DNA from 2 places in the Paenibacillus andongensis genome. Region 2 is predicted to be linked to the other one. Evidence: riboswitches for the same ligand, from Rfam matches in the RefSeq annotation. Region 2 holds a riboswitch; the other holds the start of a gene.
The links. Region 2 has a riboswitch for cyclic di-GMP ahead of NYR53_RS25520 (hypothetical protein). Riboswitches for the same ligand answer to the same signal wherever they lie in the genome.
Positions count from the first base shown of each region.

Region 1: another riboswitch for cyclic di-GMP. It lies ahead of NYR53_RS32915 (putative bifunctional diguanylate cyclase/phosphodiesterase); the one in region 2 lies ahead of NYR53_RS25520 (hypothetical protein).

Region 1 covers NZ_CP104467.1:7,329,908-7,340,962, reverse strand. Annotated here, with positions in the region: gene NYR53_RS32950 (hypothetical protein) at 1-209, opposite strand, end outside; gene NYR53_RS32945 (NAD(P)-dependent oxidoreductase) at 438-1,061, opposite strand; gene NYR53_RS32940 (chymotrypsin family serine protease) at 1,320-2,426, shown strand; gene rluF (23S rRNA pseudouridine(2604) synthase RluF) at 2,593-3,306, shown strand; gene NYR53_RS32930 (S-layer homology domain-containing protein) at 3,567-5,927, shown strand; gene NYR53_RS32925 (hypothetical protein) at 6,072-6,233, opposite strand; gene ilvA (threonine ammonia-lyase IlvA) at 6,400-7,656, shown strand; cyclic di-GMP riboswitch class I at 7,721-7,809, shown strand; gene NYR53_RS32915 (putative bifunctional diguanylate cyclase/phosphodiesterase) at 7,896-9,434, shown strand; gene NYR53_RS32910 (BMP family lipoprotein) at 9,691-10,758, shown strand; gene NYR53_RS32905 (ABC transporter ATP-binding protein) at 10,888-11,055, shown strand, end outside.
Region 2 covers NZ_CP104467.1:5,687,701-5,698,755, forward strand. Annotated here, with positions in the region: gene NYR53_RS25485 (O-methyltransferase) at 1-203, opposite strand, end outside; gene NYR53_RS25490 (THUMP domain-containing class I SAM-dependent RNA methyltransferase) at 339-1,478, shown strand; gene paiA (spermidine/spermine N(1)-acetyltransferase) at 1,607-2,125, opposite strand; gene NYR53_RS25500 (MarR family winged helix-turn-helix transcriptional regulator) at 2,150-2,602, opposite strand; gene NYR53_RS25505 (hypothetical protein) at 2,784-2,912, opposite strand; gene gloA2 (SMU1112c/YaeR family gloxylase I-like metalloprotein) at 2,902-3,297, opposite strand; gene NYR53_RS25515 (exopolyphosphatase) at 3,374-4,288, opposite strand; gene NYR53_RS25520 (hypothetical protein) at 4,425-4,730, opposite strand; cyclic di-GMP riboswitch class I at 4,835-4,928, opposite strand; gene NYR53_RS25525 (MDR family MFS transporter) at 5,038-6,261, opposite strand; gene NYR53_RS25530 (UCP032817 domain-containing protein) at 7,357-8,367, opposite strand; gene NYR53_RS25535 (TIGR01777 family oxidoreductase) at 8,480-9,364, shown strand; gene NYR53_RS25540 (esterase-like activity of phytase family protein) at 9,418-10,908, opposite strand.

The sequences.
Region 1 (11,055 bases), 1.6 Mb from region 2:
GCGGCATTAATTGTTATTGGGAAGGAATTGCTGGCGTATATCATAACTTGATAGTTACCTGGTTCAAGACCAATTGTGGGAATATCAACATCAAAGCTAGCCTTTGATTGCATGTTTGTAGAATCGTTGGCATAACCGCCTGTTGGAATGCCTACTCCAATGGCCAATAATAGGGCTAGAGTAAAATAAATGAATTTCAATTTCTTCATGCTAGTTCCTCCCACGGACTGAATATTCTGTAATATTTAAATGACATGACAATTTACAACATTTTCCTTGTAAATTCAATTTAATTATATACATAAATAGAAATATATAGCATAAATAACGAAATCTATGAATAGTAGAAGGTTTATCATACAAAAACACCTTATTTGATCGTAAAAATGCCACGATCAAATAAGGTGCTTTTTCATTTCTTTATTTCCAATCCCACGCTAATAAGCAATCCCCACACGACAGCCCACATACTCTCCATCGAGAGCGACTCGGTAGGTGAAGGCCGCGGTGTCGCCCACGGAGATGGACATTCCGCCGTCGGGCAAATAGTCCCGTTCGACGCGGTACTGCCCCTGTGGCTCGCCGTCGGGCAAATAAGTTGGACAGACAACTGTCCAACTTAAGCCCGAGGCAGCGAGCTGCTCCCACGCTTTGCGATGCTCTTCGGCAGCTCTTGTTGAAGAGCGCCGAGAGTTCGGCGCCTCATAGCGCAGCAAGCCGGGATGCTCTCTGCTTTGCAGAATGCCGGCTGTGCCGACAGTGACGATTCGGCTCACGCCGTGTGTCTTCATAGCCTCTATGAGTAGAGGCGTAAACTCAGTCAACACCGTGCCGCCATCGGTGCCGAGGCAGCTTATGACCAGCTCCGCCCCGCGAAGGGCAGCCTGTAGATCTTCTCCGTTCCGAGCGTCCCCTTGAAGAACGGTTAAGCCTTTGGAGTGAATCCCTGTGAGCTTCTCTAGGCTTCGAACAAGTGCAGTGACTTCGTGTCCGTCTGCTAGTGCTTTTTCCATAATTCTTCTTCCTACTCTACCTGTGGATCCTAGTATGAGAATATGCACGATGGTGCCCCCTTATTTCATTATTGGTTATCATTATTATACGCTTATCACACTCGGGGGGGAATTCCTCGAGATATGCTCGCGTTGTCTTGTCTTGTCTTGTATTCTCTTGTCATAACGGTTTCACGGGTCCTGAACCCTTTCTTCAGAAGGGGCAGGAATCTATTAACTTTTTAATAGATACTAGGTTAATATAAGAGTCGAATTCAGATGAGTCGACATAAATTGATAGCATCCCCCTAATAAAGGAGAATGCGAATGGCGACTTTCTATGAGGCTTTGAGGCAAAATGATAGACTTTTCCCCTTGTTGCGGCGGCCTGGGATTAATGGTACCGGTGTCGGGTATGCGGACCCTGATAAGCCCGCTCGTGGTGCGGCTATTATCGTGTACACGAGTAAAAATGCTGCCATTACAGAAATCAGTAAAAGTATCGGAAAGATGATTGGAGCAAGCATTCCTGTTCGCTTTATTACAGCCGGACCCTTCAAACCACATGCGACAGCAGCTCCGAAAAAGATGAAACGGCATATGAAAGCGCCGATAAAAAGAATACGCCCGACACTTTTTCGCAGCAGGATTCGCCCGATTCCAGGAGGAACCAGCATCGGCAGAGAGAATTCCGGTACAGGGACATGCGGTCTCATCGTAATTAGGAATGGCCAATTTTTTATTTTGAGCAACAACCACGTTCTTATCAGAGCGAACAGATTCGGCGCTAACATTATTCAACCGGGGGCTATAGATGGAGGTCGGGCCGTAACAGATCGGGTGGGCACGCCAGTGCAGTTTGTTCCCTTTAATTTAACGGGTCCTAACTTCATGGATGCCGCAATAGCGCAGCCTTTTTCCAACAGTTTACTGAATCCGAGATACTTGGTCAGCTCAACGGGCCAATTGATTGTTCCACAAGGTCATTTGCTAAGTTACAGTGTCGGTGACCGTTTTTTTAAATCAGGGCGTACAACCGGTCTTGTTTTTGGTACTGTCGAAAGTATTGGTATGCAATTTAATGTGGGGCCTTACCGTGAGCTTGGCAATGCCACTTTACAGTTCCGCAATCAGACTTTGATTACAGCACCGAATAACATATCTTTGCCGGGCGATTCAGGCTCTGTCTGGATGAGTGGGCGGTTTGCGGCTGCTTTGAACTTTGCGGGCAGCGGTACTCGTTCTATTAGTACGCCAATTGCAAGCGTTTTGAATACGTTTGGTTTGCGGGTAGCCATTCCTGCAGGAACTGGAGGTTTCAAGGCAGGTAGGGCTACAGGGGCTGCTCCAAAGGGGAATTATGCCTATGTTCGACCTTTATCGGCAGAGATGCTAAAGCAACTGCGTGTCGTTCGCGCCACATCACCGAAATAGATCTATCATAGATCGCCGCGCCATCTGGAATGATCAGTGTGAGGGGCGATCTTTTTATTGCAATATGTTCCCTGCATCAATCCCTTTGAACGCTACTTGAACCGAGTGAGCGAATCCAGCATAATAGGAGGTACTTGATTACGGCAGAGAAGGGGATTTCCCAAGCATGAGAATTAATAAATTTATTAGCGAAACCGGTGTTTGCTCCAGACGGGAAGCGGACAAGTGGGTAGAAGCGAAACGCGTAACGATTAATGGTGAGGTTGCCGGACTGGGGAGCGTCGTTGGCCCTGGGGATGAGGTTCGGATTGATGGTCGACCGATTGGTGAGAAGAAGGAACATGTTTATATTGCACTCAACAAGCCTGTAGGGATTACAAGTACAACCGAAGCGCATATCAAAGGCAACATTGTTGATTTCGTCGGGCATTCGGAGCGTATTTTCCCGATCGGCAGACTGGATAAAGATTCCGAAGGGCTTATCCTTCTGACCAATAACGGAGATATTGTAAACCAGATTCTGCGAGCGGAGAACAACCATGATAAAGAATACATCGTGACGGTGAACCGATCGATTACACCGATGTTTTTGCAAGGAATGGGGAGCGGGGTCCGCATTCTGGGGACGATGACGAAGCCATGTGAGATTTACCAAGTGGGCGACCGCGTTTTCCGAATCATTCTTACGCAAGGGCTTAACCGGCAAATCCGACGGATGTGCGAAGCGTTTGGGTATCGAGTAGTGCGTCTACAGAGGGTTCGGATCATGCATATCCATCTGGGCAATTTAAAAGTGGGTAAATGGCGGAATTTGACGCAAGGTGAAATGCAAGATTTAATGCATACACTTAGCAAAGAGAACACCCAATCAAGAAAATAATTGCAATAAAATATACACATGCACGTGCATTCGATAAAAGGGTGCTCGGACATGTGTTTTTTTGTTGAGTTATCTTAGATTTTTAGCCATAAATCGTTTCGATCTGGTGACATTTCGTGTAAATAAAAAATAAAGCATTAATCTAGTTTTCTAAAGCAACTTTTTCCAGTTTTAAACGTCAAGGATTATTATGGAATCTCTATGTTTCTAATGCTTTAAAGCTGTTATTGAAACGTAAAACGTTGAGGAGGAAGATGACTTTGAAATTAATCAAACAAGCAGGAACGTTGGTACTCGCTTCGACACTGCTGCTAACTGCTGCACCTGGGGTTTGGGCGGCCGAAGCTGCTGTAGGAAGCACATCCATTGCACCCCCTATATCTCCTGGTAAAGAGGATAAACAGCTAGATGCCAAAATAACCAAAGAACAAGCCATTGAACGAGTTAAGACCTACATAACGCTGCCGGAAGGCTATACGTTTCAATCCATCAGTCTGAATGCTTATTACAGCATGAATGGCCGGAATTTCCCAACGTGGAACATTAATTACACCAAAACGGTGAAAGATCGGAATTACGGCTCATTAAACGTATCGATTAACGGCTTAGACGGAACGCTGACCTCCTTTTACATGAATGACAATGACCCTGACCACAAACCAAGCTATCCGCCGAAAGTGGATTTCAAAGCTGCCAAGGAAGTCGCTTCTGCCTTTATAGGCAAAGTGAATCCAGATAAGCAGAAGGAGCTTGTATACAATGATACAGAAGAAAATGCCTTTCGTACGCCGCTGAATGGTAATTATCAGTACAATATTCGGTTCGATCGATCTGTTGGCGGTGTGCCTTTTGCTCCGAATGGTATCAGTGTGGTCGTCAATGGGGAAGGACAGGTTACGAATTATAACTACAATTGGGATGACAATGTCACGTTTCAGCAGAATGTAACGCCGATTTCCAAGGAGAAAGCTGCTCAAATGTTCCGCGACAAGGCAAATCTTTCTTTGCTTTATCAGATTCCATATGGTGCAAAAGGCAAGAAATTACCGATTATTTCTTATATGCTGGGTGGCTTTTCCCTAAATGCAGAAACCGGTGAGATCTGGAATCCAGTCAAAGGGATGGAAGATACGGAGGGGAATAAGCCGTTAACCGACAAGCCATTGGCTGCTAAGCCTACTGCTACGTTGGACCTGACGAAGGAAGAGGCTATTAAAAAGGTGAACGAGGCTTTCAACCTTTCTTCTGACTACAAAATCCAAGAAGCATCCTATAATGAATCGACCAACCCTGAAACAGGGGAAACCAATTCGAACTGGAATTTAAGTTGGAATGAGGCGACTGAGAAGGATTCCAAAGTTAAAATCGTTGGCAAAGGCGCATGGGCTAGCGTGAACAGCAAGACCGGAGAGATTATGAATTTCAACAGTTACATCCCTTACGGACCTGACGCTGATAAAGATATTGAGGGTAAAATTGCTCTGGAAGATGCGATAACAAAAGGTGTTGATTTTGTGAAAAAGCAGCTTCCTGCTTATACCGATCAGTTGTCGCTTCGTGCACAAACGGCTAAAAGTTATTCGGAAGATCAGCTGAAGCATATGCGTAATTGGGATATTAGTTTTAAGCGTGTGATTGATGGTGTGAATGCCGGGAACGAAGAAGTAACGGTAAGCATCGATCGTGTGACTGGTCAAATTGTCGGCTATCACTTCTCCATCAGCAATATGCCATATCCACTGCAAAAGCCGCAGGTGATGGCGATTGATAAAGCCAAGGATCTCTGGCTCGCGCAGTTCGACATCAAGTTAAATTATGTGGCCCAAGGCAGCGGGTTCATCGGTGGCATTCCACTGGAGAAATACAGAGTGATGGTAGCGGCTGGGGATGTTCCGCAATCCATGGATATGAAAACAGACGGGAAACTCGAAGCCAAGCTTGTCTATTCACTCGTTCCCAAATTCAACCGTGAACCTTTCCTCTTGGATGCGCAAAACGGTCAATGGCGGAATAGTGAAACGGGTGAAGTGATTTCCTTGGATAAAGTGACAGTAAGCGACATTGACCATCACTGGGCTAAAAATGAGCTTCAGCTTATGCTCGATTATCAAGCGCTGGATGTGAAGGATGGCAAAGTAAATCCAGATCAAACGATCCAACGGGGTGAGTTGGTTAAAATGCTTGTTATTGCCATGAATGGCGGTAACGGTGGTATTTATTACGGGGCAGAACGGAAGGCGTCTTTCGCCGATGTGAGCAAATCTTCTCCTTATTTTGCCTATGTCGAAAATGCGGTTGATCGCGGTTTGCTGGATGTAGGTGCTGATTTCAATCCGGAAGCTGCAATGAATCGAGAAGAAATGGCTCAGCTAATTGTGAAGGCGCTAGGCTACAAGAGTCTAACGAAGTTCGATGGTATTTTCAATGGTAATTTCGCAGATGCTGTTAAGCTTAAGCATGTTGGTGACGCAGCGATTGTGGTGGGGCTGAATATTATGTCTCTGAATGATGGACAATTTGAACCTCAGCAAGAAGTGACAAAAGCACAGGCGGCTAGCGCCTTCTACCGCTTCTTGCAAAAACGTTCTGAGCTTCAGGAGCAGCCTCGGTACTATTACTAAGTAAGAGCTCGAGTTAGTTAACTCCTCTCATAACCATAAAAGAAGCCTCTAAATCCACTTATTAGTGGGTTTGAGGCTTCTTGTGGTTGAGCGGGAAATAGATGTTAATGTACCCTCTCTGATTAGGGCTCTTACATCCTAGCTCTAGAACATTGGGAATACATAACGAACTAGGAAATACAGAACGCCGAAAATGATGACGATATAAGCAGCGTATTTGATGAAAGTAGAAGCAACTAGACTGGAATCCGATTTTTTCTCCACATGGCGTTCTTCGATATCGATATTGCGAGGCTGAGTCGACATTTGAATCACTCCTTTGAAGTTGTATTGCTATGTAATACCCTGCTGGGCATGAAGTGAAACACAGGAAGAGCGCTGCCAATATTATTTTCGTACAGGCGGACAGAGTTGTGCTACAATAATCTGTAAAACTTTAATAGCTTAATGTGGAGAAAGGAAGTAAGAGAAAATGGTTGTTTCCAGTAAAGTAGGTTTGGAAGATATTATTAGGGCCAATCATGTGCTCAGCAGGGTGATCGAACCATCGCCTCTGCAACGCAATGAGCTGCTCTCTAACTTGTATGAATGCAACGTTTATCTTAAACGTGAAGATATGCAAATTGTTCGTTCTTTCAAAATTCGCGGAGCGTATAATGTGATCCAAAGCTTAACACCGGAGGAACGCGAAGCGGGTGTCGTGTGTGCGAGCGCTGGCAATCATGCGCAGGGCGTGGCTTACTCCTGTAAACAGCTCGGTATTGAAGGCAAAATCTTCATGCCGACTACAACGCCTAGACAAAAGATTTCCCAAGTTAAGCTATTCGGCGGATCTTTTGTTGAAGTTATTCTCACAGGTGATTCATTCGATGATTCCTCTAACCAAGCCAAGGCCTACTGTGCTCAAGAGAATAAGGTGTTCATACACCCTTTCGATGATGTCCGTACGATTGCCGGGCAAGGCACGGTTGGCCTCGAGATTTTGAATCAAATGCCCGAATCTCCTGACTTCATCTTTGCAACGATTGGCGGAGGCGGCCTTGCAGCGGGAGTTGCGACCTATCTGGATAGTGTTTCTCCACGAACGCGCATCATCGGTGTTGAGCCGGAGGGCGCGGCAAGCATGACGGAAGCGCTGAAGCAGGGGAAGGTCGTGACCTTATCCACGATTGATAAGTTCGTAGATGGAGCAGCCGTGAAGCAAGTGGGCGAGCTTACCTTTGAGATTTGCAAAGAAAAGCTGGAGGATATCGTCATTGTTCCTTCCGGCAAGGAATGTACAACCATTCTGGAACTTTACAACAATAACGCGATTGTCATTGAGCCCGCCGGCGCACTCCCGGTCGCAGCGCTTGATGCCTATCGGGAGCAGATTCGCGGTAAGAATGTGGTCTGTATCATCAGCGGTGGCAACAATGACATTGACCGTATGCAGCAGATTAAAGAAAGATCGCTTGTGTATGAAGGCTTGAAGCACTACTTTATTCTTAATTTTCCGCAGCGTGCTGGAGCCTTGCGCGAATTTCTGGAAGAAGTCTTAGGACCCACAGACGATATTACTCGATTTGAGTATACGAAAAAAAATAATAGGGACGATGCTCCGGCGCTGGTCGGCATTGAGCTCAAAAATAAAGATGACTACGAGGGGCTTATTGAGCGCCTATCTCAGAAAGATTATGGCTATATTGAAATAAATAAGGATCCCAAGCTCTTTAACTTGCTTATTTAAGGAAAAATAGCCAAATGTGGAATGAATATGATATAGTTAATTAGTCCCATTTATTGCTTCTTAATATCGTAAAAGGCAAACTTATCGAAAGATAAGGACGCAAAGCTTCAGATCTAAGGTTGCCCTCGCAACAATGATGGCTGGGCTGCCGACAGGTTGCAGTTTACCTAAACAGGTACACCTACGGCTATTCCGATTCGGAATAGCCTTTTTTTAATATCAGATACGGAGGTTTAAGAATGAGAGGCATATTTTCTAAGTGGATACAGCAAATGAAAGCGCAAACGTTGGTCTATATGGGCGTACTGGGCTTCTTTTTGTTGACCGTGAATCTACTTGCTGCTGCTTCTTTCTCCTTTTCACCTTACGTTTTCATTAGTATGCTTGTTCAAGCACTAATCTGTTTATTTTTTGCGAAGAGTATCCATCAATTGCTCCTTACTAGCAAAGAGCAGGAAGAAAAGAGCAAACAACTAGCCTTTCTTGCCTATCACGATACATTGACGGGATTACCCAATCGCCGTTTGTTTAATGACCGATTGGAGCGGGCACTTCTGCACGCGAAGCGTAATGAGCAACTGGCGGCTGTTATGTTTCTGGACATGGACAGGTTCAAAGATGTCAACGATTCATTAGGTCATGCCTATGGTGATCGTTTAATCCGCCTTGCAGCAGAACGTTTGCTGGGATGCCTGCGGGGATCGGATACGGTGTACCGCCAAGGTGGCGACGAGTTTACTATTTTACTAGAATCTTTTGCAAAACCTGATGACGCAAGAGTTGTAGCTTCTCGAATTCAAATGGCTCTGGAAGAGCCTTTTATCCTGGATGGGATGCCAGTAACCATAACGGCTAGTATAGGGATAGCTCTGTATCCGTTAGATGGCCAGCTGCCTGAGCAGCTTATGGCGTTTGCAGATGAAGCGATGTTTGCGGCCAAAAACCGGGGACATAACCAGTTCCAATTCTATGCCTCTGACATCGATGCCATGGTGAAGAGCAAAGCTCACATAGAGAAAGAGCTTCGATCGGCCTTAGATAACAATCAATTTGAAATCCTATATCAGCCTCAATATGAAATAACAAACCGTAAATTAATCGGAATGGAAGCGATCATTCATTGGAGCAAGGGAGACAACCTCCTAGCACATAGCATGGATTGGAAGAAAGCAGCCGAGGAAATGGGCTTCATGATCCCTATCGGGAAATGGGCTGTACGAACGGCTTGCAGACAGATGAGAATCTGGCAGGACGAGGGCTATACACCGCTGAGAATGACCCTAACAGTAACAGCTTCGCAGTTTAAAGATGAGCATTTTATTGAAGAAATTGCTGTTGTTTTGAAAGAAACAAGTATTGATCCGATGTTGGTGGAACTGGACCTTACGGAAAGTATCACATCATCTAATGTACAAGAGGCTAGCGAGAAATTGATTATGCTGAAGAAATTCGGTGTGCGTATCGTGATGGATGACTTGTGTACAGGCCTATTTACACGAAGCGGGCTCGAAGGGATGCCGCTTGATAGCGTTAAATTAGATAGTAATTTGATTCGGGATTTGGTAGACGACAATGAGAATCAACTGCTGGCTGCTGCCATTATTCGCATGGCTCACCGTCTAGGTCTGAATTTAATTGCAAAGGGTGTTGAAACAGAGGAACAACTTGAGCATTTGAGACTTTTGCAGTGCACGGAAGTGCAAGGAATGCTGTTTAGCAGCCCGCTGGGAACCGAACAATTCATGAGACTTATGAACGATAAAATTAACAAAGGGTAATCTAGATTTTATTGACCGGTGGTAGTATAATAAATAATTGGGGCTTGAAACCTATATTGTAGGGGCTTACAAAAAGACCATGTCAACTTGTATGACATAACGAATTATGTTATTTTGCAGGTGTATCGCTTTTCTCTTGGGTTTCAACATGATACACTCATCTATAGCCAGTCTTACATAATTTAACTTATTTTGGTCAACCTACAATGTAAGATTTCACGGTTTTAAATTAAATGATTCTATGGGGGTAATAATGATGAAGAAAATGCTTTCAACAGCTCTTATGGCTGTAACGGTTTCTGCATTGGCTCTTTCCGGCTGTGCCAAAAAAGAAGAAACGAAACCGGCGGCTTCAGCAACTCCAGCTACTACTGCAGCAGCTTCAGCAGCGCCAAGCAACAATAGCGGTAAAGACTTCAAAATCGGAATGGTTACCGATATTGGTGGCGTCAACGATAAATCTTTTAACCAAAGTGCATGGGAAGGTTTGAAGGCGCTTGAGAAACAAACAGGCGTTAAAGTGAAAAACCTTGAGAGTAAAGGCGATGCAGATTATACGCCTAACTTAAACCAATTCGTTAAAGACGGCTACAACCTGACTTGGGGTATCGGCTTCTTGATGGGCGATGCACTAAAAACAGTAGCCACACAAAACCCTAATGCTAAATTAGCGATCATTGATAATGTCGTTGAAGCTCCAAACGTAGAATCCGTAACATTCTCTGAGCAAGAAGGTTCTTACCTTGTTGGGGTAGTTGCAGGTCTAACAACAAAATCCAACAAAATCGGTTTCGTTGGCGGTATCGACATCCCGGTTATCAAACGTTTTGAAGCTGGTTTCGTAGCTGGCGTTAAAGCGGTTAATCCAAATGCTAAAGTTCAAATTAACTATACAGGCGCTTTTGATAAGCCTGATCTTGGTAAAGCAGCAGCAGCTACGATCTACAACGATGGCGCTGATGTTATTTTCCACGCAGCTGGTTCCACTGGTAACGGTGTATTTAACGAAGCGAAAGACCGCGCGAAAAACGGTAAAAAGGTTTGGGTTATCGGCGTAGATAAAGACCAATCCCTTGAATTCGGCGATGAAGTCACACTGACTTCCATGTTGAAACGTGTTGACACAGCCGTTGTTCGTGTTTCCAAAGACATTATCGACAACAAATTCCAAGGTGGTAAAGTGGTTACACTTGGTCTGAAAGATGACGGCGTAGGCCTTCCTGAAACTTCCAAGAAAAACGTAACACCTGAAATCTTGAAAAAAGTTGACGATTACAAAGCAAAAATCATCAGCGGCGAAATCAAAGTTCCTGAAAAACCTTAATTAAGGTATAAAAGGCATTGCGGTTACGAACGATAGATTTGTTTCTGTTCAAACAAGGCTAGTTATAATAACTAGCCTTGTTCTTTAGTTTAAGAGGTAATTAAAAAAATTGATCCTTAGGGTGATCTGATGAGTGAAGTAGTCCCTGTTGTTGAACTTTGCAACATTACGAAGCGGTTTCCAGGCATAGTGGCGAATGATGCCATTAGTTTAAAGCTGATGAAGGGTGAAATTCATGCCTTGCTTGGCGAAAATGGCGCGGGTAAATCAACACTAATGAACATTGTGTTCGGACTT
Region 2 (11,055 bases):
CCGCTATAACCGCCTAAAGCGCCTATTTCCAACACCTTCGTTGCGCCAATCATCGTCACCAGCATAGTAAGCAATCTGCCGTATCCAGGTGCAATCGAAATTTCGGGCATATTCTGGGTGCGTATGACTTCCTTCACTCGTTCTAGAACTGTATCTTCTTCGTATAAACCCTCCATATAGCTCTCGGCTGTTATGGTTTCCATGTTTTTTCCTCCTTAGAAAAGCATCAGTGCATTCACTTTGCGTGTTTCGTTTGTAAGTGTAACCTATTTGTCCTATACTTGTTAATTGTATGAGTTTTATGAGCGATGCACAACCCGGATGGAAGGAATCTAAACATGCCACAACAAATTGAATTAATCGCAACTTGCCCAATGGGACTTGAGGCCATCGTTGCACGCGAAATCCGTGATCTTGGCTACAATGAAGTCACCGTCGAGAATGGGCGTGTCCGTTTTCTTGGCGACGAGTTGGCCATCTGCCGAGCCAATCTTTGGCTCAGAACCGCCGATCGCATCTTGGTACTCATGGGCCAATTCAAGGCCCTTACTTTCGATGAGCTTTTCGAAGGCACCAAGGCGCTTGCTTGGCCAGACTGGATTCCGAACGATGCCGAATTCCCTGTGGAAGGGCGTTCCCATAAGTCACAATTATCTAGCGTTCCCGCTTGCCAAGGAATCGTGAAGAAAGCGGTCGTAGAGAAGCTGAAGCTTCGCTACGGAACGGAGTGGTTCCCCGAGAACGGGGCACGCTACGTAATCGAAGTCGCGCTCCTGAACGATATCGCAACGCTGACGATCGACACGACCGGCGCCAGCCTGCATAAGCGCGGCTACCGTAAGCTCGTGACCGAAGCGCCGCTCAAGGAGACCATGGCGGCTGCGATGATCCTCCTCAGCCGCTGGAAGGTCGACAGACCGCTCTACGACCCGTTCTGCGGGTCTGGGACGATCCCGATCGAGGCAGCTATGATCGGATGGAACATCGCGCCAGGACTGCGGCGCAGCTTCCCTAGCGAGGCGTGGGGCAATATCCCACGCAAGTTGTGGGACAAGGCTCGCGACGAGGCCTTCGACGCCGTTAAAGATGATGTTCCGCTGAACATCATCGGCAGTGACATCGATCCCTCTGCCATCGAAGTGGCAGAGGCTGCCGCGAAGGCCGCCGGCTTGACGAAACAGTTCAAGCTGCTTGTGGAACCAGTCGCCAAAGCCCGCCCGCGCGGCGACTACGGCTGCTTGATCACCAACCCTCCCTATGGAGAGCGGCTTGGTGAAGCGCAAGATGTCGAGGTGGCGCTGCGCCAGCTCGGTGCACTCACTGCTCCTATGCCGTCATGGAGCCTGTTCATATTAAGCCCGAGCACACAGCTCGAGCATTATATGAACCGCCGCGCGGATAAGAAGCGTAAGCTATTTAACGGACGGATCGAGTGTAACCTGTTCCAGTATCTTGGACCTTTACCACCGCGTAGGTAAGACACAAACAGCATACCGAAACTTTCTTCAAATGAAACAGCGGCGAACTAAGACTTGAAAATAAAAGTCTTAGCTGCCGCTGTCTTTAATTGAACGTTGTCCGTTAGAAATATCATTTCAGAGAAATGTTATATGAGTGATTTGGTCATTATAAAATCTATTTGTTCTTCATCACCCATATAGAAAGAGTGAGTTCCTGTTTGAACAAACTCCATTTTTTTATAAAAGGTAATTGCGCTCTCATTTTTTTCCCAAACCCCTAGCCAAACCTTCTCTTTATTCCGTTCTAACGCTATTTCTATCGCTTTATTTATTAGATATTTACCAAACCCCTGTTTATGATGTTTTTTCCTTATATAAATCCGCTCGATTTCAAGTGAATCATTGCCCATTATTTCAGATTGAGCATCATTGGTGTTTACCTTTAAATACCCGGCAATTTCCTCATTTGAATAAATAAAATAGAATTCCGAAGAGATGTTTGACAATTCTTTTTCTAATTGATTTAAGTTAAATGCTCTTTCCAAATAGGCTTTCATATTTTCAGGTGAATTTTGATTCTGAAATGTCTCATTAAATGTTTCAACACTAATTTCTTGAAGTAAGCCTAAATCTTCAAACATGCACTTTTTTATAAGTATTGTCATTTTATTTGTCCACCTTTTCATAAATCAATAATTTCTCTTGTTTCCTTTTTTTACAAACTCCCAGTCTTTTTCTACATTTTTTCTGACTCTTTGCAGCAAGTTAAACATGGTTTCTACTTCACTTTCGGAGAACCCAGATAGTGCGACCCTATTGGAATAATCGTTTTCCCTTTTTATTAAAGGGTAAACATTCTTCCCTTTCTCTGTAGGAAATAGTTTTTTAATTTTTTGGTTATATGGATCATCATTCTTTTCAATAAATCCATTAATCTCAAGTTTCTTTATAGCCCGAGCTGCTGTTGTTCGATCTACCTTGATCATTTCAGCTAACTTTTCTTGAATAATTCCTGGATTTTCACATATTCGCACGAGGTACAAGTACTGTCCTTTTGTAAGGTCATATTTTTTAAATTCTATATTACTTATCGAATCCAAAGACCTTGCAATCATTCCAACCTCACGTAGAATTTCCTTCATATTTGCAACTCCGCTAATCATGTATTTTTAAAATGTCGTAAGAAAATAGTACTTCATTTTTATTGCATTTACAACAAAAATCCCGCAGACTTTTTCAACGGACAAGTAAATAAAAATCCCTCAACGGCTCATCCGACCTAGCTGCATGTATGCAGCGGTCAGATCAAGCTAGTGAGGGATTTTATTTTATAAACAAAAACCAAATCAATAATGCCCATAGGGGAATGGACACAAGAATACTCCATAAGCAGCCTTTGGCAAACCGCAGCTTCGGCTCCTGTTCAGTCCTTTCTTGACGATCATTTGGCATGTTCCACCAACTCCAAGGGCAGCCCATCCGGATCTGCAAAAAAAGTATATTGGTCACCGGTAATAGGATCAATCCGCACCGGTTCTACCGCAATCCCCTTGCTCTCAAGTTCTTTAACGCTTTGTTCCATATTCGGCACAACAAAAGCCAAATGCCTAAGGCCCCTTGCCTCAGGCTGGTTAACTCGCAGCGGAGGGTTCGGAAATGAAAATAACTCGATCTGCTGTTCGGTCTTCCCGATGCGCAAATCCAACTTATAGGAGTCACGTTCTGCACGATATGTTTCGTGTATGACCGTTAATCCAAGTAAATCGACATAGAAGTGTTTCGATCGCTCATAATTTGAGCTAATGATTGCCACATGATGAATTTGTGCTAACTCCACTCCATTCCCTCCTGTCCCCATTTCGTGAAAAACCGCATTCCGGGAACTCCCCATCCTGCGGTCCGTTTCATTCATTTTATCCGTCTGTTCGCATCGTTTCAACAATTTTCTTCAAAACTTCCTCAGCGTTCACATAGTCAACTTGGCAAGTACCTGCTGCATGATGACCGCCTCCACCATTTTGAAGCATCAAGTTACCAATATTCGTTTTCGATGTGCGATTCACAATGCTGTGTCCACAAGCAAAGACGCAGTTTTGTTTATTTCGGCCATCGATGACCCAAATCGAGATATTTTGCTCTGGATACAGGGCATACACCATGAAACGGTTCCCTGGATAGATGGTTTCCACATCACGAAGGTCGGTAATAATAACATTGCCTTCCGTCCGCGTATAGGTTTGAAGCATATCACGATATAAGGCATCTAATTCGAAATACCGCGCCACGCGCTCTTTCACATCTGGCAATTCCATAATCTCATGAACGGACATTGTTGCACAGTGCTCCACGAGATCTTCCATCAATTGATAGTTACTGATCCGATAATCGCGATAACGCCCTAAACCCGTTCGAGCATCCATGATAAAAGATAATAAATCCCATCCGCTCGGATTCAAAATATCTTCTTTGCTGAACTGCGCCGAATCCGCTTTATCCACCCCGCGCATAATATCGTCGATATCTCCGAAGGTCTCTCGCCCTCCATAGTAATCATAAACAACACGTGCCGCACTTGGCGCGATACGGGTTTCTCCTTTGAATTCAACCTTCTCCCCCATCCGCTCAAGTTCACTGGAATGATGATCGAACCACAAGCCACAACCCGCTACATAAGGGACATTGGCCAAAATATCGTTTTCTGAAACCTCAATCAAACCGTCCTGCATATCTTTGGGATGGACAAATTTCATCTCATCTACCATGTTTAACTTTTTGAAAAGCATCGCGCATACTAAACCATCAAAATCCGAACGTGTGATTAATCTCATGCTATGTATCCCCCTAATAATAGTTCCTAAGCACTACTAAAACCTATGAGATTCATTATATCAGCTAGTGTCAATTTGTGACAATGATTTTGTCTTTACATAACCCTTACAGCTGGTAATAAAAAAAACGATACGCCTAGATAGGCTGTACCGTTCTTAATTTGGATGATAAGCATTGATAGAGCCTTGTCAAAAATGCTTCAATTTGCGACATCGGCGGCATTTTAACCGAAAGTTTAACTTCGCCTTTCCAGTAAAAAATCAAGATGCTGTTGTTTCTCCCATGAAACATTTCAACATCCCAACAAGCTTCATTTAACGCGTACTCTTCCCGATTAATCATGAGCTTCGGTCCATCCGTGGAAGGTACCAAACGGGCAACATGGTTACCACATAACGAAGTCACTTTTTGTTCTTCTTGTAGTATTCCTTCAGATTGCATGCTGCTGGATCCTCCTTTTATTTTTACATAAATTTGTTATGACAGAGAGAAAAACCCCACCATAGTGAACCGATCGGAGGGGTTCTGATGTTGATACCCAATCGTTCGGCGGCTGGCTGGCTGCGAGTCCGGTTTTAGGACAAGGAAGCCCCTTTAGCTTTGCGTCACTGGCTTTCGCCAGCTTTGCCTTTGTCGAGATGTCTTTCTAACTATCTGAAGAGCTAAGTAATAAATATCTACTCTCTCAAGGATACGGGAACTCGTTTTGAAATCGAATAGTTCCTAAGAACTAATTTTGCAATATTTTTCAAAAAAATTCTTTTTTCGACGTATTTTTTAACATTATTTGACGAATAGAGCCTCTCCAATAAAAAAAGGACCCGGTAATCGTAAGAACGGCCATAAGAACATACAACGTATTTCCACCATAAGACACTAACAAGAACCCACCAACCCAAGGTCCAATAAAGTGGCCTATGTTCGTTAGTGTTTGAGCACCAAAATACGTGCCACGCATATGCTCGGGAGCTAATTTGTCAATCAACATATTAGCAGCAGGATAATTTAAAATCTCGCCAAAGGTGAAAATACCCATCGAAATAATAAGCCATACCAGCGAGTGGGAAAATGCAAAGCCAACATCCCCTAACGCAAACATTAGGTTACCAACTATTATTGCAGCAAGTGGCGTGTACTTCTCAGCCCAACGAGTAAGTGGAATCTGCATGGCGATAACCACAATCGCGTTCACACTCATTAAGATCGCAAACATTTTCACACCATCCACAAAACTATGCTCCAAATATTGCGAAAGTGTCACCATCACCTGTGAGTAGCCGATAGCTCCAATAATACCGCCAAGGATATACAATCGAAAAGTAACATCACTGCGAATCACTCGCAAAGCAGAAACAAAGGTAACTGAAGATTTCTTCTCACCCTCGATTTTCTTGATGCCAAAAACGATGAGCAGTGCATAAAGGGTGACCGCATAAATAAAATAAATGGTTCCTGTAATAAGAAAAGGCAGCGCACCGTTCATCGTAGCGAAAAAGGCACCCAAAAGTGGTCCGACAGCAACTCCTACATTGATAGCCATATACCGCATCGAAAACACCTTAAGTCTCTTCGCAGGTTCTGTGAGATCGGCCATCAACGCCTGAGATACAGGCTCATAAAATGACCGGCACAAGCCGTTCAGCATATTTAGCAGCATAAAAAGGATTGGTAATTTAACTATGCCGAAGCCTAAGAACACGAATGCCCAGCCAAAAAGCGCAGCCAGCATAATAATGCGCCTACCGAATCGGTCCGATAAGGTGCCCCCAATAAAGCCGCCTACGGTTCCAGCCAAAGAACCCATTCCGATGACAATTCCGATCATCACCGCGCTCATCGACGTATGTCTAGCTAAATAAATCGCGAGAAAAGGCAAACTCATGGAGGATGCTGCCCGAGCCATAACGGTTCCAAGAATTAACGTATGTACAATAGGATGATAAGAACTTAGAAAACCACGTAACCGATTCATTTAAAAGGACTCCTATCGCCGCTTAATTTACCGTGGGTCAAAGAAATCGACACCGAATTCCAATTATACACGAAAAATGACGATATGTGTCTTCAATTTGTTCTAAATTTCGAATGTGGCGCGCGGGATCGTGTCAGGATGGCGGGGTTCAGGTTGGTTCTCGACAAGCATGGATGCAAAATGTACATCTAAATTTGTTAAAAGCGGCTTATTGGGAGAGTTATCATGCATTTTGTACATCAAATTTAAAGCGAATCCGGCTTTTTAGCCTGAAGTGGTAGATTTAGATGTAGTTTTTGCAGCTTCTGCCTAGCAACAGCTAGTTTGAGCAGAAATTACCTGCACTTTTTGCATCAAATTACAAGGCTGTGGAAGGCGAGATTATCTACTTTGTTAAGATGGGGGTTCCGGCGTAAGTGATATCACCATTCGTTGAAGCTGGGGGTACTAGTTACTCTAAAAGATGGCAAGCGTTGGGTTGGCAGATATAGCAGCTGGATTCTACTTTATAGGAGGATAGATCCCCGATTGCCTGTATTGGGCATGTGACATGCTCCGTTATCGGTGGTTACAGTAGAAGTAATTTCAAAATTTCGGTACTAAGCTGCTGATCCGAGACTCAAGGGGAACGAGGAGCCGCTATTTTCCGTTATTATGTCGATATGGGCCCTTATGCGGAACGAGGGGACGCTATTTTAGTGTTTTTGCGATTTTTACACCTCTGACGCGTGAAATAGCGGCTCCTCATTCCGCGAAACCATGAAATACGCGGTTTCGAGCAAAATAAGGTATCTACGTTCCGTCGAGCTGGGAGTCAGTAATGCTGCACTTTCATATGTGAAGCTAATTTTAAGAGTAGGCTCGGCTTCCTCCCATACTCAAACAAAAAGCACTCTCCGACGAAGAGTGCAAACGAGCGTGTCTACTGTTCTTTGTGTTCTCTGTGTTCATTGTGTTCTCTCTGTTCTCTCTGTTCTCTCTGTTCTCTCTGTTCTCTCTGTTCTCTCTGTTCTCTCTGTTCTCTCTGTTCTCTCTGTTCTTTGTATTCTCTGTGTTCTCTCTGTTCTCTATGTTCTTACTGTTCCACGGCTTAACCTAGCTGCCGCCACCGCCGCAACTAGACCCGCAGCTCGATCCTGACGAGCATGAAGAGCCTGAGCTGCAACTGCTGCCGCTGCTGCAGCTGCTGCCGCCGCCTTGATCTCCAGAACTATCGCCGCTACCACCAGAGCCTCCACAACCCGATGAAGAACAGTTGCTGTGCTTGTTATTATGGTTATTTTCATTCATAGGCCACTGAGCGTTCATCCCGCTTGTAAAGTTATCACTATCCTGAATGGAGAAGAACATCATGGCACCTGCCATGTACACCAAGTTGTTCGGGTTTGTTAGTGAATCCTTCCAGCCTGTGTCCTCAAACCTACGGCTATTCGCTGAATGTCTAGCTTCATGAATCGCCTGCTTAATGAGGATGCGGATCGTCTCTGCAATTTCTGGATATCGCTTCGCCTGCTCCATATCGAACCATTGCTCGGCGATTTCATCTTCATTCGCTTTGCGAAGCAAATCTGTTCGCTCCTCATCCAACGGATTGCGGAAAAATCCGTTCCAGCACCGCGAACTGGTTGGAGCGAACTCGAACAAATGCGCATAGACCCAATCAAACCAGGCACGTTCACCTGGCATTTGCTTCGGCTCGCGTTCAGGTGAATGATGAATAGCGCCACCTGCGAATTGATCCCCGAACCGCTGATATTCTCTCGTAAACATCAGCATCTCATGCCAAATCTCATCGATTTCGCTGCTAAACATCGGGGTTCTTTTTAAAATGAGATTCATCAGGAAAAATCGTTTTAATTCGAACCATTTACAGGCAAACTCGTCATCGGACATGGAAGGATTCCCAGCTTTTACGCGATATTGAAGTCTTTCTACATAATCGAGTGGAAGTGCACTATTCAGCTTAGCAACGATTCGATCTAATGGAACACCTTTTAGCAAACCAAGTCCTTGGGGTAAATCTGAAGCTCGAAAGCTCGGTTTGGATTTCCCTACACGGCTTTTCTTAGACGGTTTGGGTGATTTTCGAAATAAAAAACGAAACATTTGGCATCCCTCCCTATTTCCAATATAACACAGTAATGTAAGGAGAAGAATAACACCGATTGGAAAACATTGTATATAGGCCCTATAATAAATAGAAAGGAGGTGCTGAAGGATGAAAATAGCCGTAACCGGTGGCAGCGGATTTATTGGCAAACGATTGATATTTCATTTGCTGCAGCAAGGTCATGAAGTCATCAATATTTCACGTTCACCCAAAGCGGTTGTAGAGCATGTACGCACCGTCACTTGGGATCAACTACAGATGGATTCGAGTGCATTCACAGGACTGGATGCTATTGTGAATTTGGCCGGCGAGTCGATTAATCAGCGCTGGACAGCTGCAGCCAAAGAACGAATCGTTGAGTCCAGACTAAAGGCGGCTGAGCAAGTGGCTCAGCTTGTTGAACGCATGGAAGTGAAACCGAAAGTCGTCGTCAATGCCTCAGGTATGTCCGTTTACGGTACCTCAGAAACCGAATCCTTTGACGAACGAAGTCCGCACCGCCCTGTCGATTTCTTATCGCGTGTAGTCGAGCAGTGGGAAGTCGCGGCTGATCAGATAAAGGGAACACGTATTGTAAAAGTCCGCGTGGGGCTTGTTCTAGACGGCAAGGAAGGTGCATTCCCAAAAATGGCCTTGCCTTATAAACTTGGTGTTGGCGGTCCGATTGGCAGCGGCAAGCAATGGCTCTCTTGGATTCACATCGTTGATATGGTGAGGCTTATCGAATTCTGCATTCAGAACGAAACGATTATAGGTCCTGTTAATGCAACAGCGCCGAATCCGGTCACGAATAAAGAGTTTGGACGGGTATTAGCGAATGCGATGCGAAGACCTAATCTATTCCCGCTTCCCGCGTTTATTTTAAAAGTGATGTTCGGTGAGTTATCTACCCTACTTTTGGAAGGTCAAAAGGTGCTCCCTCGCGTTTTATTAGAGCATGGCTTTACGTTTAAGTATTCTTTCGTAGATAAAGCCCTCGCTGATATTGTTTAAATAATAAAACCCAGACCACCGAGTGCCTCGATGAGCTGGGTTTTCGTTTACTTTTATTTCGTGGATAAATCGTCTGAAACTTGAATAAGTTGTAATTGCGTAGGTGCGTTTGTTAATGTTAATACGCCTTTATCATCATAGCTAATACCGAAGTCATTGTCGTTTACAATCGCAATTGTATTTTTGTCAACAACCGTCAAGCCTTCAATCTTCTCATACGGGTATCCTAGTTTAGCAATATCCACAATTAATTCTTTGCTCACTGGTTGAATGCCTTGGTCTTTAAGCTGCTGAATGGATAGGCTTTCCAGGTTTTTGCTTGTATCTGTTCCTAAAATATTCGTAGCTTTAGAGAAATCAGATTTGTAAATTCGTTTCAGCTGTGCATCAGCACCCGCATTCTTATCACGCTCATCAACTAGCAGCACATCACTGGATAGTGCGGAGAGATCACTGATCACGATATCTTTTTGGTTCACTTTGACGAACATGCCAGCTTGTTCAGCCACATAAACATACTCGCCCACGATTTGTTTCGTTGCTAGATCCATTTTGAGGATACGCAGATTTCTGGAAGACTCCCCTGTTTTCTTGTCCGGATTTGCCATTGGACTTTGAATGGACGTGTACAAAAATTTGCCGTCTGGGGAAATCGACACCCCTTCAAATCCACGGTTGGAAATACGCGTATTGTATACTTCAGGCAGTGTATCAAAAATTGGCGTTTGGGCACCAGCTTGAACGAGCTTGTCTTTAGCGCCTTTAGGGACGTAACGTCCTAGTATCGTGCCATCACGTTTCACTTGAAGAATAGATGGGCGGTACTCATCTGAAAGCCAAAATGTATCATCAGCAGGACTATACGCGATACCTTCCAAATCAAGACCGTCCGGATCATACGCAAGCTTCGTAACACCTTTCTCATCGTACGGCACTTCATCGATTCCAACCAAGTTCGGCAATCCTGTTATGTATTTGCTATTGCTTACTTTATCTAATTTGCCATCCGGAAGCGATAGTTTGATGGTTTCCAAGACTTCAATGTTTCCGTTCGTAATTTTGAATTTATAAATACGAGGATTATAGTTGTCGATCGGGAATGTGCGTAGTTTATCTTTACCTACTTCACCGTTGGGTCCACGATCCGCTAACGTATAGAACGTATCTGCCGCATCTTTAGGCAAGTGGACAAGACCGGAGAAACCGCCTTCTTGAATACCTTTATCAAGCACGGGAGCATTTTTCCACTCATATTTACCAGTCACTTTAGGAATATCTTTGAGCGAGATGGATTGATTCCATTCATTCCATTCGATCTGTTTGCCAAGCGCTTCACCAATGGTGCGAAGAGGAACATATGTGCTTCCGTTAATGACAACGGGATCTTTATCAAGCGTAAGCGTTTTCCCACCAGAGGTTAGCTGAAACTTCACAGCGATAGCCTCCAAAGTAGCTTGTCCTGCGGATACGACAGTTGTTGTAGAAACGGCACAAATGGCCGCAAGTACAATAAGCAGTCGTTTTCTTCTGAGTAATCTTTTCATAGTAACCCTCCATCATCTAATAAACTTTCACTTTGATAAGCATAATGTTTATATATTCGCGGAGTGTCAGAGGGATATGAAAAAATTGTAAAAATAAGGAACCCCCGTATGTGGCAAAAAAATAGCTTTTCAAACTCATTGAATTTG